3 regions of the Effusibacillus pohliae DSM 22757 genome follow, and region 3 is predicted to be linked to each of the others. Evidence: riboswitches for the same ligand, from Rfam matches in the RefSeq annotation. Region 3 holds a riboswitch; each other region holds the start of a gene.
The links. A riboswitch is a leader RNA that binds a small molecule or an ion and turns the genes downstream of it on or off. The one in region 3 is predicted to bind glycine.
Positions count from the first base shown of each region.

Region 1: another riboswitch for glycine. It lies ahead of C230_RS0108385 (ACT domain-containing protein); the one in region 3 lies ahead of gcvT (glycine cleavage system aminomethyltransferase GcvT).
Region 2: another riboswitch for glycine. It lies ahead of C230_RS0115400 (serine dehydratase beta chain); the one in region 3 lies ahead of gcvT (glycine cleavage system aminomethyltransferase GcvT).

Region 1 covers NZ_AQXL01000117.1:28,163-34,131, reverse strand. The annotation lists gene C230_RS0108400 (cytochrome c oxidase subunit II) at 1-17, shown strand, start outside; gene C230_RS0108395 (b(o/a)3-type cytochrome-c oxidase subunit 1) at 46-1,686, shown strand; gene C230_RS0108390 (PFL family protein) at 1,749-3,113, opposite strand; gene C230_RS0108385 (ACT domain-containing protein) at 3,126-3,401, opposite strand; glycine riboswitch at 3,502-3,589, opposite strand; gene C230_RS0108380 (P-II family nitrogen regulator) at 3,719-4,033, opposite strand; partial or broken gene C230_RS19840 (globin domain-containing protein) at 4,133-4,324, shown strand; gene C230_RS0108370 (DMT family transporter) at 4,364-5,290, opposite strand; gene C230_RS0108365 (sigma-54 interaction domain-containing protein) at 5,306-5,969, opposite strand, start outside.
Region 2 covers NZ_AQXL01000132.1:17,900-23,868, forward strand. The annotation lists gene C230_RS0115385 (M23 family metallopeptidase) at 1-600, opposite strand, end outside; gene spoIID (stage II sporulation protein D) at 687-1,673, opposite strand; gene sdaAA (L-serine ammonia-lyase, iron-sulfur-dependent, subunit alpha) at 1,790-2,686, opposite strand; gene C230_RS0115400 (serine dehydratase beta chain) at 2,687-3,193, opposite strand; glycine riboswitch at 3,402-3,504, opposite strand; gene murA (UDP-N-acetylglucosamine 1-carboxyvinyltransferase) at 3,568-4,830, opposite strand; gene C230_RS21510 (YwmB family TATA-box binding protein) at 4,877-5,632, opposite strand; gene C230_RS0115415 (DUF1146 family protein) at 5,747-5,969, opposite strand, start outside.
Region 3 covers NZ_AQXL01000127.1:50,565-56,533, reverse strand. The annotation lists gene gcvPB (aminomethyl-transferring glycine dehydrogenase subunit GcvPB) at 1-834, opposite strand, end outside; gene gcvPA (aminomethyl-transferring glycine dehydrogenase subunit GcvPA) at 831-2,180, opposite strand; gene gcvT (glycine cleavage system aminomethyltransferase GcvT) at 2,340-3,437, opposite strand; glycine riboswitch at 3,634-3,735, opposite strand; gene C230_RS0112790 (DEAD/DEAH box helicase) at 3,808-5,547, shown strand; gene C230_RS0112785 (YqhG family protein) at 5,588-5,969, shown strand, end outside.

The DNA of each region.
Region 1 (5,969 bases), on a different contig from region 3:
AAGTGATTGTCAAATAGAGGAAAGGAGTGTGCAGCCGTGACACCGATGACTAGAGTGGACGAGCGATCGTCGAGACTGAGCCTCGCCTACGTTTTGGTCGCCTTTGCCGCGTTTGGGCTGGCTGCCATTTTTGGAGCGCTGCAGGGAATGGACCGCGGCGGTGTGATCACGATGCCTTCGTGGCTCACCTATTACCAGATTTTGACCGCCCACGGCGTGCTGATGGCACTTGTCTTTACCACATTTTTCATTGTCGGTTTTCTGTTTTCGGGGATTGCCAGGACGAATGGCGGATCGCTGACCCCCGCCGCCCGCCGGCTGGGATGGACCGGGTTTTGGATGATGCTGGCCGGGACGTTGATGGGGGTTGTCACCATCCTGACCAACCAGGCCAGCGTGCTGTACACGTTTTATGCGCCGATGAAAGCCTCTCCCTGGTTCTATGTAGGCGCCGCTCTGCTGGTGGTTGGCAGTTGGGTGGCAGGTTGGGGGATGTTCGCTTGCTACCGGGCTTGGCGCCGGGCTCATCCGGGCCAACATTCTCCGCTGTTTATGTTCGCGGCAGTGGCGACGATGATCCTCTGGCAGATCTGTTCGGTCGGCGTTGCGGCCGAGGTCGTGCTGCAACTGATCCCTTGGGCGTTCGGATGGGTCGATACGGTGAATGTGGTGCTCAGCCGCACGCTGTTCTGGCTGTTTGGGCATCCACTGGTCTATTTTTGGCTGCTGCCCGCCTACATCACCTGGTATGTGGTGATGCCGAAGATCATCGGCGGCAAGGTGTTCAGTGACGCGATCACGCGCATGGTGTTTGTGATTTTTGTGGTGCTGTCGTCGCCGATCGGGTTTCACCATCAGCTGATGGAACCGGGAATCGATGAAAAATGGAAATTTCTGCATGTGGCGTTGACCCTGTCGATCGCGATTCCTTCCATGATCACGGCGTTCACGATGTTTGCCACATTTGAGACGGCCGGACGGGCCAAAGGGGCGAAGGGGCTGTTCGGCTGGTTCCGCCATCTGCCGTTTCGCGACGCCCGCTTCTTTTCGATGTTTCTGGCGATGGTCTGGTTCGTTCCAGCGGGGATCGGAGGCATCATCAACGCCAGCAACCAGCTGAATGCGGTGGTGCATAACACCATTTGGGTGACCGGCCATTTTCATTTGACGGTCGGCACGACGGTGGCGCTCACGTTTTTTTCCGTCAGTTACTGGCTGATTCCGCATCTGACCGGCCGCAAATTGACGCCGGTGCTGAACGATCTGGGGAAATTGCAGGGCTTTTTGTGGTCGATCGGCATGCTGTTTATGTCGGGCTCGATGCACACGCTCGGGTTGTTGGGAGGACCGCGGCGGACGGCGGGAACGACCTACATGAACGATCCGACCGCTCTCAGTTGGCTGCCGTGGCACAAATTGACCGCGATCGGGGGCGGTATCCTGCTGGTGGCCGCCATGCTGCAAATTGCCATCGTCTTCTATCTGACCTTCAAGGCGCCGAAGGGGGAGGAGGAATACCCGATCGGCGAAGTGGCGGAGGAAGCGGAGGCGACGCCGGCGATTCTCGAACGCTGGCGGGTTTGGGTGCCGGTGGCGGTGGTCCTGATTCTCGTCGCCTATGGTTACCCGATTTTCGAGATGATCCAAAATCCGCCGCCGGGAGCACCCGGTATCAAAACCTGGTAAACGGCCGAAATGTGAGCGGCATGCTTCTTCGCATGCCGCTTTTGTGACATTGGTCCGCCCCGCTAGTTCATCAGCGATTGGATGGGGGCCGGAATGCGGCCGCCGCGCCGGGCAAATTCCGCCGATGAGAACCGATTGATCTCCATTACCGGCGCGCGGCCCAGCAATCCGCCGAATTCCGCCATTTGCCCTGCCACGGCCCCCGGAACGGGGATGACACGGACGGCCGTCGTTTTTTTGTTCATCATGCCAATCGCCATCTCATCGGCGATCAGCCCGGCCAGCGTTTCGGCGGTTGTCTCGCCGGGCACCGCGATCATATCGAGCCCGACCGAGCAGACGCAGGTCATCGCTTCCAATTTGGCCAGGCTGAGTGCGCCCGCTTCGACGGCAGCGATCATCCCGTTGTCCTCCGAGACCGGGATAAAAGCGCCCGACAGCCCGCCGGGATACGAAGTGGCCATCGCGCCGCCTTTTTTTACCGCATCGTTGAGCAGAGCCAAGGCGGCGGTGGTGCCGTGCGCACCGCACCGTTCCAGGCCCATCGCCTCCAGAATCTGCGCTACGCTGTCCCCCATCGCGTTGGTCGGCGCGAGCGACAGATCGACGATGCCAAACGGCACGCCAAGCGCCGCGGCCGTTTTGCGCCCCACCAGTTCGCCGACCCGCGTGATCTTGAATGCCGTCCGTTTGATCGTCTCTGCGATCATACCAAAATCGGCTCTTTTTTCCAGCCGCTCTAACGCCGACAGCACGACCCCCGGCCCGCTCACGCCGACGTTGATCACCGCATCCGGTTCGCCAAAGCCGTGGAAGGCCCCGGCCATGAACGGATTGTCGTCCACCGGGTTGCAGAACACGACCAGTTTGGCCGCTCCGATCCCGCTCCGGTCTGCCGTCCGTTCGGCGACATGCTTGATCGTGCACCCCATCCGGTACACTGCGTCCATGTTAATGCCGGCTTTGGTCGATGCCACCGCCACCGAGGCGCACACCCGGTTTGTCTGCGATAAAGCATCCGGCAGGGAATCGATCAACGCCTGCGCCGAGGGTGTCATGCCCTTGTGGACCAGAGCCGAATAGCCCCCGAGAAAATCGATTCCCAGTTCTTCCGCCACCTCGTCCAACTCGACGGCAATTTCCACATACCCGTCCTTGTCAAAACCGGGCAGCGCATGAGCAATCGGTGTGACCGCAATCCGTTTGTTGACGATCGGGATGCCGATCTCCCGTTCAATCCCGTGTACCACCGGGACAAGCCGCGATGCGTGGCGCAGCAGTTTGTCCCGCACACGGGTTTTGGTGGCGGACAGGGTGTCCGCCCGGCAGTCGTCGAGATGGACTCCCAGAGTCACGGTCCGGATGTCGAGGTGTTCCGTTTCCACCATGCGGATCGTTTCCAACACTTCGCTTTCCGTATAGCTCATGCCGCCACCTCCTCAGATCCGGTGCATCGAGCGAAAGAGTTCTTCGCTCTGCACCGTGATTTTCACGCCAAGCCGCAGCCCCACCTCATCGAGGCAGCTTTGCAATTCCTGCAGCGAGCGGACGGCTTGCTGCAAATCGACCACCATGATCATCGTAAAAAATTCACCGACGATCGTCTGCCTGATATCCACAATGTTCACCCGGTTGTCCGCCAAGGCGGTGGTGACGGCCGCAATGATGCCGATCCGGTCGATCCCCACCACCGTGATCAATGCCCGTTGTTCCATCGGTTTCTCTCCTTTTTTCTCGATCAAAAAAAAGACCATTCGGGAGAATGGTCAGGGAAGCCGCACTGCAATCACAACCGCCCAAAAGCGGTTGGCGTCCCGCGCTTCCTCTGTCCTTTTGCCTGAGAGTTTCGCGATGATCGCTTGCCCCTTCGGCGCCCTGGCAGGGTCTCTCCAGAGGTTCGTCCGGTTGCGGTGTCACCCGCAACTTTCATCCGGCTGGATCGATTTTTTCCTATAGTAGCAGGACGGCGCGGTGCGCGTCAATCGCGGAGTGCCGTTTTCAGAAACGGGCAGCCACAGGAGGGAACCGTTTTTCATCCCAAACGGCTAGGTGGGAAATGTTCTGACACCAGAATCCTGTCCTTCTCTTTATTGCCTGTGTAAGTGAGTGAAAGAATCCTTTTGACCGCATTCTCCACCTGCTCTTCTTCCACAATGAGTTGCAGTTTTGCTTTGATGTGGGTTTGAAACGGCATTCGAATCTGTTTGGGGAAGGGGGAAACACCAAACAAACTGAATTCTTTCACATTTGTAATGTTGTAGTTTTCGATTTGCATGCGCGTGAGCGAGCGGACGACAGACTCCACCAGAGCAGGATCGAGAATCGTTTCAATCACTTTTTTCCCCATAGCCGGTCTTCCCCTCTCCGATATGTTCTTGTACCCGATTGTAGAACGGAGAAGGGACCGCCACAACAGTCAATGTAACCAAGTCTTACAAGAGGCCCGCATGCAGGAAAAATTCCTGCTAAGCTACGGTTGAGACCCCAACATGAGGGGATGAATCTGCATCCGGAGCATTTTGCGGCGGTCGCCAAACATTTGCAGGACGCGCTGGCGCATTTTGGCGTCGATCAGCGCGACATTGACCAGGTGTTGAGCCATATTGAATCGCTCAAGGACGATGTGTTGTACAAGTGACTCTGCAACCCCCTCTTTCTTTTTCAGGCGAAGAGGGGGTTACTTGTGCCCTTCCGCAGTCCCGAGCGCGGGCGGCTGAGGCGTCGGTTGATGGTGCGTAGTGCAGAGCACGATCCCGGCCAGCAGCAGGATGCCGCCTGCCACCTGCTGCAGCGACACCGTCTCGCCAAACACGAAATAGGCGAGGATAGAGGAACCGACCGCTTCCCCCAGAATCCCGACGGACAAAATCGAGGCGGGGATCCAGCGGATCACCCAGTTGAAGATCGAATGGCCCAGAAGCGTCGGAAACACGGCCAGGCACAAAAACCACAGCCAGTCGAGCGGCGGCGGCGAGAGCAGCTGTTCATCGTGAATCAGCACATAAGCGAATAATGTGACTGTGCTGATCCCGTACACCAGAAACGTGTAGGCGGCGGAATCGGCCCGGGCCCGGACATGTTGTCCGATCAGCCAGTACACCGATACCAGAAACGCCGAAAGAAGCGCCAAGAAATCGCCGAACAGGACGTTCGGCCCGGACGTGAAATCCCCCCAGCCGATAATGACCGAGCCGATGATCGCCAACAGCCCGCCCAGCCAGGCATTCCTCGAAAGCTGTTCTTTAAAAACCCAGATCGATCCGGCGAACGTAAACAGCGGCTGCAGCGACACCAGCACCACCGAACTGGCGACAGACGTGTACTGGAACGACATGAACCAGTAGATGAAGTGAAACGAGAGCATCACGCCGGACACCGCACAAAGCAGGTAGTCTCGCCCCGTCAGGCCGGTGAGCGATTGCCGGAACGCATTCCGCCTGGCCACCATGAACGGGATCATCAGCATCACCGTAAAAAACAGCCGGTACGCGGCCGTCAGTCCGGGCGACGAAGCGGACAATTTAACGAAGATGGCCGACGAGGAAATCGATAAAATGCCGATGACAAGCGCCAGATAAGGCGGAAAAAAAGGCCGGTTTGGCATGCGCAACCCCCGTTTCTATAATCCGTATTGTTTGATCTTGTAGTACAAAGCGCCGCGCGAGATGCCCAACAGCCGGGCCGCTCCCGCTTTGTTGCCGCCCGTTTTCCTGAGTGCGTCCTCGATTTTGGCCCGTTCCATCTCCTCCGAGAGAGCGGACAGCGGCAACGCGTCTTCCGCCAACTGGGACAAAGTGGTCAGCCGGATCGCCGGCGGCAGGTGCTCCAGCGTCACTTCCCTACCGTCCGCCACGATTGCCAGATACTCCATCACATTCCGGAGCTGCGGCAGATTTCCCGGCCAATCGTAAGTGGTCAATGCCGCCATCACTTCCGAACTCAGGCGGGGGACCGGTTTTCCGACGGTTTGTGCCGATTTGCTGAGAAACAGATGGCAAAGCTCCGGCAAATCCTCTTTTCGCTCCGCCAGCGCGGGAACCGCAAACGTATGAAACCGGTAAAACAGTTCTTGCAAAAAAACGCCCTTCGCCACCAGTTCTTCAACTTCCGGCACGGAAGAGGCGACGATTTGGCAGCGCAAAGGAATCGGATTCATCCCGCCGGTCCGGAAAAAGTGGCCTTCGCCAAGCGCTTGCGACAGCTTGGATTGGGTCGGCAGCGGCAGGGCATGCACATTTTTCAGATACACGGTTCCGCCGGCCGCCAGTTCCAATTTTCCCGGC
Region 2 (5,969 bases), on a different contig from region 3:
CGACTTGGCGATCGGCTGGCCTTGGTTCACTTTGTCGCCTTCCTTGACTTCCACTTTGTCAAGCGACGCGTAGTATGTGACATACCCGTTGTCATGCTTGATTTCGACGACTTGGCCCATCAGCGGATCCGCTTCTACCCGGGTGACGGTACCGGACGCTGCCGCAACGACGGTAAACGGCTTGTCGTCCTTGCGACCGATCACCACCCCGTTTTGTGTGTAGAAGTTGTTGTCATACTTCAAAATGGAAGCGGCTTGCGTTTTCTCGTCCTTGCTCGGATCGTAGAACGCCATCGTCACTTTCGCTTCCGTATCGTCCGCGCTGACCGGCCAGATCAGTTTTTGACCGGCAGTGGCGGGTGCGCTGTCCGGAAGCTTGCCGGGGTCAGTCACTGCGCTCCCCGTATTGTTTGGCGCAGGCTGTGCGTCCTTCAGTTTCACGTCCTTGACCTGCGCTACTACCAATCCGATGATAAGGGCCGCTGCGCCAAGATAGATCGCCGGGAAGGTCCACCGTTTGGCAAACAAAGTCCTCCAAAATCCCGGCTTTTTCTGACTCCTGGGAGCCATGTTTTGCGTTTGCTTGTTTTCCTGATTCATTTCCATCACCTCATTCCCCATTCTCGCCATGAATGAGAAAGCTTATACAGGGAATACTCATGGGATGGAAATTTTTTATCGATAACCTACGGTTTCTTGTAGGAGGCAATCGTTGTACCCTGATAGAAATACGCCAAAATTTCGGATGCCGTTTTGCCCTGCTTCGCCATCCCTTCGGCGCCGTACTGGCTCATGCCGACTCCGTGGCCGTTGCCGTGGGTCGTGAACGTGATCGCATCGCCTTCGATTTTCCAGGAAAAATCGGTCGAGGGCAGCCCCAGCGCCTGCCGGAAGTCAGGGCCGCTCATCACTTTGCCGGCGACCCGGATTTTTTTCACCCGGTGACTCGCTGAAGTCTCCACTACTTGCAGCATCTGTCCCTGGTTGGCGGCAGTGACGACCGCGTTGATGCCCAGCAACCGGTGAAATTCCTGCAGCGGCATTGTTTTGGTACGCGTCGCATGTTTCGACTGCGCGTCCCACGGGCAATCGACCGATCGCAGGTACGGCAAGGCCCGGCCAAAATAATCCTGCGAATCCTCCGTCTTTCCGTTCGATGCGGAAAAAAACATCGCGTCGATCGGCACCCCGTTATAGGTCACAATCTGCCCTTTCGTCTCGTTGACCGCCTGCACGATTTTGTTCATCTTCAACTGGTACTCCATGATGCCCCACTGCTGCTTCAGCTTCTCGTCGCTGCTGTAGGCCTGCGTATCCCGGTAATCGTCGGTCACATGGGCTCCTTCGATCAGCGAATTTTTCTGAATGCGGCGGATTGCATTCGTGCGGGCGGCGATCGCCTGCGCTTTCAGCGCCTCCAGCGGAAAATCGGCCGGCATCTCGGCGGCCACCACGCCTTTCACATATTCCTCGAGCGGCATCTCGACAACCTGGTTTTTTTCCTTCAGGAGCACTTTGATCTTCATGTCATCGGTGGCAACTGCCAGATGGGGAGCGGGCTGTTCCCTTTTCGGCAACATGCTGACCAATCCTGCCGGAATTGCCAGCATGAGTGCGAGCGTTGCGGCGAGCATGATGACGACCGGTTTGTTTGCGGCAGTTGTTTGATTCAACAGCCATTCCCCCCTGAGCAAAGTCTATCAAATGTATATGTGCAACTTGTACCCGTATGCCCCTTGCATGATAGACTTGCTTCGCCGCCGGTTGCGACAGTGGGGTATTCTTTGCTTTATTCGCTGGGAGAATCAAAAATCCGCTTTTTCATCGCCTGTCCCGTCGGGGTCATGGCCAGCCCACCGAGAGCGGTTTCCCGCAGCGAAACCGGCATTCGCTTGCCGATTTCGTACATGGCGGCGATCACCTCATCGCAGGGAATCCGGCTTTCCACACCGGCCAGCGCCATGTCGGCCGCCGCGAAGGCGATCGCCGTGCCGATCACATTCCGTTTGATGCACGGCACCTCCACCAAACCTGCCACCGGATCGCAGACAAGACCCAACAGGGATTTCAGCGCGATGGCTGTTGCATTGACCGCCTGCTCGGGCGTTCCGCCCTTCAATTCCACAATGGCACCGGCCGCCATCGCGGTGGCCGACCCCACTTCCGCTTGACAGCCGCCGGCCGCTCCTGAAATAAAAGCGCGGTTGGCGATCACATAACCGAGAGCGCTTGCGGTGAACAATCCCATCACCAACTGGTCGTACGAGAGCCCGCAATTCTCTTGCAGTGAAAACAGGCAGCCGGGCAAAACTCCGGCGGCGCCCGCCGTCGGAGTCGCCACGATCACTCCCATCCGGGCGTTCGTCTCCGATGTGGCAAACGAGAACCGCATCGCATCGACGATGATGTTGCCGGAGAGAAAATCCCCTTTTTCCTTGTAAACGCCCATCCGATACGCGTCCCCGCCGGAAATGCCGCTTGGCGAGGAGGACCGGTCGGACACGCCTGTTTCAATCGCCTGTTTCATCTTGAGCAGACGTTCCTTCATCATGCTGATGATCGTATCCCGGGTGCGGCCCGACTTGCTGATTTCAACATCGAGCATGACTTCTGCGATGCTCTTGTTTTCCCGTTCGCAGTGAAGCAGCAGTTCCTGCATCGATTGGAAATCGATCGGCATTTTCATCTACCTCACCTGAAAATTGATGACACGGGTCCGATTTTCCTTGTGCAGCACCATGGAACACGCGGTATTCAATGGAATATCAACCTGAAACTGATCGATCAAGAAAATTTTTGATAATCCGCCGCCCAACGAAACGCCGCCGACCATCACGGCGTCACCATTCTTTTCCGCATGGATGAGCAGCGTATTCGGATGGTCATAATAGGGGCACTCCTCCTCCAGCTTGAAAACGGTCGCCATCCCGCATTCAGAGGCAAGTTTGAGCGCGTGTTTGATTCGCAGATCATCCGTGCCCATTCCCAACAGTCCGCCGACGATTGCTTTATCCGTGCCATGTCCCCTGTATGTTTGAGAAAAAGAGCCATAAAATGTGATTTCCGCCCGCTCCGGGATCCCGTGCAGGAGCTGGTGCACAAAATTCCCGATCGTCACCACGCCGGCCGTGTGCGAACTGGACGGACCGACCATGACCGGCCCGATAATGTCAAAACAGCTGTTGTACTCCATCGCTCTCTCCTCCGGAACGACATGATTTTTAAAAAGAAAGGAAGGACAGAGAGGGGTAGACCGCTTTCCCCTTCTCCGTCCTTCCGTTCGATCAAAAAAGGACAAAGCAAGGGCAGACTGTCTACCCTCGCTCTGTCCTTTTACCGGAAAGTTTAACTCCCGTTCGCGGGAGTTTTCCCCTTTGGTGGCTGATGCTCTCTCCAGAGTGCGTCCGATTGCAGTCCTTTTACCTGAGAGATTGGTCCCAAGGATTTTTGGGACTTGCCCCTTCGGTGCCGAACGGCCGGTTCGGTCTCTCCCGCAATCGTCATCCGCCGCTATGCAGTTTCGTAACGTGTTACTTCTATTATATAGCAACCGGTGAAAAAAAGCCATTACTCGACGCGCACAATGTCCGCTCCGATCGTACGGAGCTTGTCTTCCAGTTTCAAGTAACCGCGGTCTATGTGGTGGAGTCCGTTGACTTCCGTTTCCCCCTGCGCTCCCAGTCCGGCGATCACAAGCGCGGCCCCCGCCCGCAGGTCGCTTGCCGTAACGCTCGCTCCGGTCAGGTAGGGGACCCCGGTGATCAGCGCGGTGCGTCCCTCAATCTTGATGTCGGCTCCCATTCGCTGCAGTTCCGCCACATGCATGAACCGATTTTCAAATACGCTTTCCGTCACCAGGCTGTTGCCGGGCAAAACGGTCAGCAGCGCCATCATCTGCGCCTGCATGTCAGTCGGGAATCCGGGATACGGCAGCGTCTTGACATCCAACGGACGGTTGCCGGGACCGCCGATCGCCCGTATCCCGTTCACATCTTCCTCGATCTGGATGCCCGCTTCTTTCAGTTTGGCGATCACCGGCTTCAAATGGTTGGAAATCGCTCCTTCCACATACACGTCGCCGCCGGTCATCGCCGACGCGATCAGGAACGTGCCCGCCTGAATCCGGTCGGGGATCACGGTGTGATTCGCGCCCCGCAGCGATTCGACGCCATCGATGCGGATCACATCCGTACCCGCCCCGCGCACACTGGCGCCCATCGCGTTCAAATAGTTCGCCAGATCGACGATCTCCGGTTCCTTCGCCGCGTTTTCGATAATCGTCCTGCCTTCCGCCAGAGCGGCTGCCATCATGATGTTCTGCGTGGCACCGACGCTTTGGATATCCAGATAAATTCGGGTTCCTTTTAACCGATTCCCTTTCACGCGAGCTTCCACGTGGCCGCGGCCGACTTCGACTTCCGCACCGAGCGCCTGAAATCCTTTGATATGTTGGTCAACCGGTCTTGCTCCGATCGCACAACCGCCCGGCAACGCGACACGGGCACGGCCCATGCGGGCTAACAAAGGTCCCATCACAAGAAAAGAAGCCCGCATTCTGCGAACCAGCGATTCTTTGGCGATCCATTCCTTCACGTTGCGCGAGTCGACATGCAAGACCGTTTCGCTTTCCCGACGAACTTCTGCCCCTAAAGCGATGATGACTTCACTGATGGTTTCAACATCCGTCAACCATGGAACGTCCTCGATCACACTGGTTCCTTCCGATGCAAGAATCGATGCCGCCAGAATCGGCAACACCGCATTTTTTGCACCGTCCACTTTTACGCTGCCAGACAGGCGGTTTCCGCCACGAATCAAAAACTTTGACAATGTTGGTACCTCCGCTCAGGGTGGGCTGTTGTCCCGGACTTAGCTGTTAATACTCAATCGTCACAATCGGCGAACCAACGAGGATGCGGGTCTTTTTTTGATAGGCGTCGTGATGAACCGCCACCTGCAGATTCATCCGCTTCCCGTTGGTGGATATGTACTCTTTGGCCAATGGAGAGTACCCTGATACGCTTGCCAGCCAGTCGGAACGAAATGCTTCCACTTCGCGCGCATCGACGGACGCAAACATCCGTTGAATGAGCGAGTTTCGTTCCATAACATCAATTTTATCATTGCGAAAACCTTTGATACAAGCGCTAATTTGTGGGGTGACGCCGGCTTGGGCGGCCGTATTTTTTACTTTTTCGATCGAATCGGTAATACCCCGCAAATCGCTTGCCTCCCGCTCGATTTTGATGACGAGCACGGTTTGCGGCTGCTGTTGCAGGTTCATGGAAGTGAGAATGAGCGACACGGCCGTACTCGTATCCCACTGTCCGTGCAATTGGTAGACGTGTTGCTGGCCGTCGCTGTTTTTGTATTCGCGCGCATCGGGAATGCCCAGGGACGCGTTGAGATTTTGGCCGATTTTTGCCAGTTCGTCCAACGGCATATACGTATGGTTGACGATCGACCAGTTATGCACAAAATAGCCCTCCACCTGCCCGCCGCTCGCTGCAAATACGCGGGTCAGCAGTTCGCCGATGTGCATCTGGCTGGCCGTTGTCGAGCGGGCTGGGTATGCGTAAGCCGCTCCGATGAGGAAGCAAATGATCGAGACGAACAAGACCGCTTTTTTCATAATCAATACATCCTCCCGCATGGTCAAATCTAGCACCCTATCAACCATGTTTGACCAATCCGGGAGGCGGTATACGCGAAGAAGCAGAAAAAGCGGGTGAGGTGGCCGGGGCCTCTAACGCAGATACTTCAACAGCAGCGATGCACTTAGATACTGCAGAAAAAATTGGCCTAGCTGAAACCCGAGCACAATGGCCACTATCAGCCGAAGCACCACCGCGGGCCCTCCCCGGTGGTCACGCAAAAATAAATCCCACTTAATGCTGCCTGACGCGTACCAGGCGACCGCAATCGCGATCAAATACACAATCAGCTGCATCAGTCCGTAGACACCTGTC
Region 3 (5,969 bases):
CGGTGTCGTAAACGTCTTGTGCAGGTTCAGGTGAACCACGTCAAACCCCATGTCACCCGGCCGCGCATATCCCAAAATCGCATTCGCGTTCGCCCCGTCATAGTACAGCAAGCCGCCCGCTTCATGGACGATTTTCGCAATCTCCTCGATCTGTTCCTCAAACAGCCCCAACGTCGACGGGTTGGTCAACATCAAAGCGGCCGTATCGGCGCCGACCACCTGCCGCAGCGACTCCAGATCGACGTTGCCCCGTTCATCCGATTTGATCGTGATCGTATCGTAACCGGCCACCGTAGCGGAAGCAGGATTGGTTCCATGCGCCGTGTCCGGCACGATCACTTTCGTCCGTTTTTCTCCCCGCGACTCATGGTACGCACGGATCATCATCAGGCCGGTCCACTCCCCATGCGCGCCAGCCGCAGGCTGCAAGGACACCTTGTCCATGCCGGTGATCTCTTCCAATTCGGTTTGCAGTTTGTACATCAGTTCCAACGCGCCCTGCACCGTTTCTTCCGCCTGATAGGGATGAATCGACGAAAATCCGGCCAGTCGCGCCATCCGTTCATTCCGCTTCGGATTGTATTTCATCGTACACGAGCCCAGCGGGTAAAATCCGTTGTCCACACCGTAGTTGCGGCGGGAAAGTTCAGTAAAGTGACGGATCAGATCGACTTCGCTGACTTCCGGCAGTTCGGCCGGCGTTTTTCTCACGTAATCGGCCGGAATCAGTTCCTCCACCGGCTGTTCCGGCACGTCGCAAGCCGGGAGGCTGTATGCGACACGCCCGGGGCGCGACAGTTCAAAAATCAGCCGTTGGTCCTGCTTTTGTCTCATACGATCGCCTCCAATCGCTCCGCCAACAGATCGATTTCCTCTTTCGTGCGCAGTTCGGTGACGGCTAACAGCATGCCGCCTTCGTATTCCGGATAGGCGCGTGCCAAATCATAGCCGCCGATGATCTTCGCCTCGAGCAGTTTCCGGTTGATTTCTGCCGGATTGCCGTTCAACTTGACAGCAAACTCGTTAAAGAAAGGCGCTGTGAAAATCGGCTTGATTCCATTGATGCCGATTAGTTTCCTGTAGGCATAGTGCGCTTTTTGCAAGTTCAGCCGGGCCACTTCCTGCAGCCCCTGCTTCCCCATATAGCTGAGGTACACGGTCGCAGCCAACGCATTCAATGCCTGGTTGGAGCAGATGTTCGAGCTGGCCTTTTCCCGGCGGATGTGCTGCTCTCGCGCTTGCAACGTCAACACATAGGCGCGGCGGCCGTCCAGATCCTTCGTTTGCCCTACAACGCGGCCAGGCAGACGCCGCACCAAATCTTTGGTGGTCGCCAGCATGCCGAGATACGGACCGCCAAACGCTACCGGGTTCCCCAGCGATTGCCCTTCCGCGACGACGATGTCCGCGCCAAACGTCCCTGGCGCTTCCAGAATGCCCATCGCGATCGGATTGACTGCGGTGATCAACAGCGCTTTGTGCTGGTGAACCCGCTCCGAGATCGCTTTGAGGTCTTCGATCGAGCCGAAGAAGTTGGGATATTGCACCAGCACGCCGGCGATGTTGTCGCCCAATTTTGCCTCGAGATCCTGCAGACTGGTCAGCCCGTTTTCAATCGCAATCTCCTCGACTTCGATGTTCTGGCCGGATGCGTATGTTTTCACGACTTGCCGGTATTCCGGATGCACCGCCCGCGACACCAACAGCTTCGAACGACGGGTTGCGGCGCACGCCATGATGCCAGCTTCCGCCATCGCGCTCGGGCCGTCGTACATCGACGCGTTCGATACATCCATGCCGGTCAGTTCGCACACCATCGTCTGGTATTCAAAAATCGCCTGCAAAATCCCCTGCGAAATTTCCGGCTGATAAGGCGTATACGCCGTATAAAACTCGGAACGGCTGATGATCGCATCGACCACCGAAGGAATGTAATGCTGATAAGCGCCCGCCCCCAAGAAGCAAATGTACTCCTCGAGATTGGCGTTTTTGCCCGCCATCGCAGCCAGATTGCGGTTGAGTTCAATTTCCGACCAGGCCGCCGGCAGGTTGAGGTCCCGCTTCAGACGGACCGATTCCGGAATGTCTGCGAACAGTTCCTCCACATCGTTGAGCCCCAGCGAATCGAGCATCGCTTTGCGATCCGCTTCGGTATTGGGGATATAGCTGTGCTGTTTCAAAATCTCGCCTCCTGCACTGTTGTAGTGATCAGATCCTGGTGGGTCCGCCGCACGCTCCGCCCGGAAAACGGATGGCACGATTCGGACGCAGATGGCACACGCCCCGCGCGGAACGGACAGTCAAAACGGTGTCGCTGTGCCCGGGCGTGAGATTCCTTGCTACTTTTGCCGTTTGTAAAATGGAGTCTTCACAATTACCCCTTTGACCGGTTTGTTGCGGATGATGACGTCAAGCTCCTGGCCGATTTTTGCATAGTCGGCTTCGATCAACGCCAGCCCGATGTTCTTCTTGACGGTCGGGCCAAACGTGCCAGTTGTCACCTCACCGATTTTGCGGCCGTCCACCTGCACTTCGTAGTGGCTGCGGGGGATGCCCCGCCCGATCATCGCAAACCCGACCAGCTTGCGCCGCGGGCCTTCTTCCTTCTGCTTGGCCAATGCCTCGCGGCCGATGAAATCGCCCTTGTCCAGCTTGACAAACATGCCGAGCCCCGCCTCGATCGGTGAAATCGACGGGCTCAGTTCCTGCCCGTACAGCGGCAGTTTCGCTTCAAACCGCAGCGTGTCGCGGGCTCCCAGTCCGGCGGCCACCACGCCTTCTTCCCTGCCGGCTTCCAGAATCGCCTGCCAGAGTTTGGGTGCCTGCCCGTCATCCATATAAATCTCGAACCCATCTTCCCCCGTATAGCCGGTTCGCGACACAAGGCACGGAACACCTGCCACATTGACATTTTGCGCAAACCGGTAGTGTTTGATGGTCGGCAGGTCGTAATCGGTCAGCTTCTGCAGCACTGGTTCCGCCAGCGGGCCTTGCAGCGCCAACTGGGCGATGTTGGGCGACAGGTTGGTGATTTCCACGTCACCGGCAGCGTGTTGTTTTACCCACTCGTAGTCCTTGTCGATGTTGGCCGCGTTCACCACCAGCCAGTAGCGGTCGTTGTCCAGCCGGTAGACAAGCAGGTCGTCGACGCATCCCCCGTCCGGGTAACACATCGGCGAATACATCGCCTGGCCGACCTCCAGCCTGGAAGCGTCATTGGTGATCCAGCGCTGGATGTTGGCCAACGCGTCCGGTCCTTTCACTTCGATTTCGCCCATGTGCGACACATCGAACAAGCCGGCACGCGTGCGAACCGCCTCATGCTCCTCCAGAATGCTGGAGAATTGCACGGGCAGTTCCCATCCGCCGAAATCGATCGTTTTCCCGCCGTATTCCGCATACAAGGGAAACAGCGGCGTTCGTTTCAGGTCTGCCATCCATACCCCTCCTCAACATGTTCCGCAAGCGCATTCCGATTCCCGCTTAGTATAAAGTTCCCGATTTGAGAGAAATAAAAAGAGACACGAGCGGGAAAAATCCCTTCGTGTCTCTGTCCTCGCTACCTGAGAGTTCCCTTCCCGCCGCGGGAAGTTGCCCCTTTGGTGGCCGTTTGCACAGCTCTCTCCAGAGTCGCGTCCTGTTTACGGTACTTCTGCCTGAGAGATTCGTGGACATCCGGGCCATCTCCACTTGCTCCTTCGGCGACGATCGATCGTTCTCTCCCGTAACAGTCATCCGCCGCGTATAAAATTCCAATTTTGACACAATCTATTTCAGCACCTTGATTATACCACAAGAGGTGAGCCCATGAAACCAGATTCTTTGCAAAACGATCAAATGTCTGGTGCACCCGAATGCTCGATTGACGAGACGCTGTTCGGGCAGTTTTTGGAGCGGGTGCAAAATGGGCAGTGGGATGACTGGACCCTGTTTCAGCTCATATGGGAAGCGGAGGAGACAAAGGTCGTTCCGACGTTCGACCAGCTGCTTTGCTTGCAGCATCTGCCCTCCATCATCCCGTATCCGCATCAGATTGAGACAGCCAGACGGGTGTTGAACGAACTGCACGGCCGGGCGATTCTTGCCGACGAAGTCGGGCTCGGGAAGACGATCGAAGCCGGCCTGATCCTGAAAGAATATATCATGCGCGGACTTGTCAAAAAAACGCTGGTCCTCGTCCCCGCGTCGCTTGTTTTGCAGTGGACGCGGGAATTGAATGAAAAATTTGCGATCAAAGCGTTCGCCCAGCGCAACGAATGGTCATGGACGACCTATGACATCGTCGTCGCTTCGATCGACACCACCAAACGCGAGCCGCACCGGACGATCGTCCTTGAGCAGGATTGGGATCTGGTGATCGTCGACGAGGCGCACAAACTGAAAAACCGCAAGACGAAAAACTGGGAACTGATCAACCGGCTCCGGAAAAAATACATGCTGCTGCTGACCGCCACCCCGATTCAAAATGATATGCAGGAACTGTACAACCTGATCACACTTTTGAAACCCGGCCAATTGGGCAGCGCCCAGCAGTTTTCCGCCGCGTTTATGGAAGAAAAGCGGAAGCCGAAAAATCCGGCCGAACTGAAAAGCGCATTGTCCCAAGTGATGATTCGCAACAAGCGGAGTGAAGGCGGCGTCTTTTTTACCGAACGCAAGGTGACGTCGATCCCGCTGGATCTGTCACCGCAGGAGCGGGAATTGTACGAAGCGGTGTCGTCGTTCGTCAAGGAAGAATATTTGAAACGCCGCTCCGAAAAAGGAAACGTGCTGCCGCTGATCACCTTGCAGCGGGAGATCTGCTCGACACCTTACGCTGCCTTGCCGACGCTGGAACGAATGCACCAGGATCCGAAAATGCCCGCCGCATTGAAAGCGAGGATCGGCCAGCTGCGTGAGATGTGCGGTGCGATTCCGCTTGACGAATACACGAAAGGCCAAAAGGTGATCGAGATCATCGAGGCATGCAACGACAAAGTGATCGTCTTCACCGAATACCGGGCGAGCCAGGACTATCTGATGTACATGCTGCAGCAGGCCGGTATCCGCGCGATCCCCTTCCGCGGCGGATTCAAGCGCAGCAAAAAAGACTGGATGCAGGACCTGTTCGAAAAACGGGCGCAGGTATTGGTCGCAACAGAAGCGGGCGGCGAGGGGATCAACCTGCAGTTTTGCAACCAGGTGATCAATTTCGACCTCCCATGGAACCCGATGCGGATCGAACAGCGGATCGGCCGCGTGCACCGTCTGGGGCAGGAACGGGACGTGTTTATCTACAACCTGGCCACCCGCGGCACGATCGAAGAGCATATCGTCGATTTGCTGCAGGAAAAGATCCGCATGTTCGAGATGGTGATCGGCGAACTGGACATGATCATCGGCAGGATGAAACTGAGCAAGAATTTTGAGAACGATATCATGGATTGGTTTGCCGAATCGAACTCGACAGAGGAGTTTGCCGCCCGTTTCAACGAGCTGGGGGACCGGATGGAACAAGTCAAACAGGAAATCCTGAAAGAGACCTTCACAGACTACGCGAAAACGTGACAAGCCGATTGGTGCAATGCTGCGTGAGGGGGAAAGGGGAATGGATAAGACGCAGATCCAGCACTATTGCAGACGCTATTTTCAGGCCACAGGTTGTCCGATTTTGCGGGACGAACCGGGTTTTCTGCAAGTGGAACTGCCGCGCGAGATCGACAAGGAACTGATGGATCGCCCGTATTATTGGATGTGGGTGGAAGCGATCGGGCAAGATGTACCTCCGACCGTGCTGAACCTTGTGTTCGATTCGGAGACGGAGATCGCCGGCGTCGAGCGAACCGAGCTGGTCGCACTGGGCAGCTACCGGCTGGAAAAAATTTTTCAATCGGCCGCCCGCCGCGGCCAATTCGTCTGCCAGTACCAAACGGCAACCCCCTCCAATCGGCGCGTCCCGTTTTTATTGACAAATGTCAAGATCTCCTATC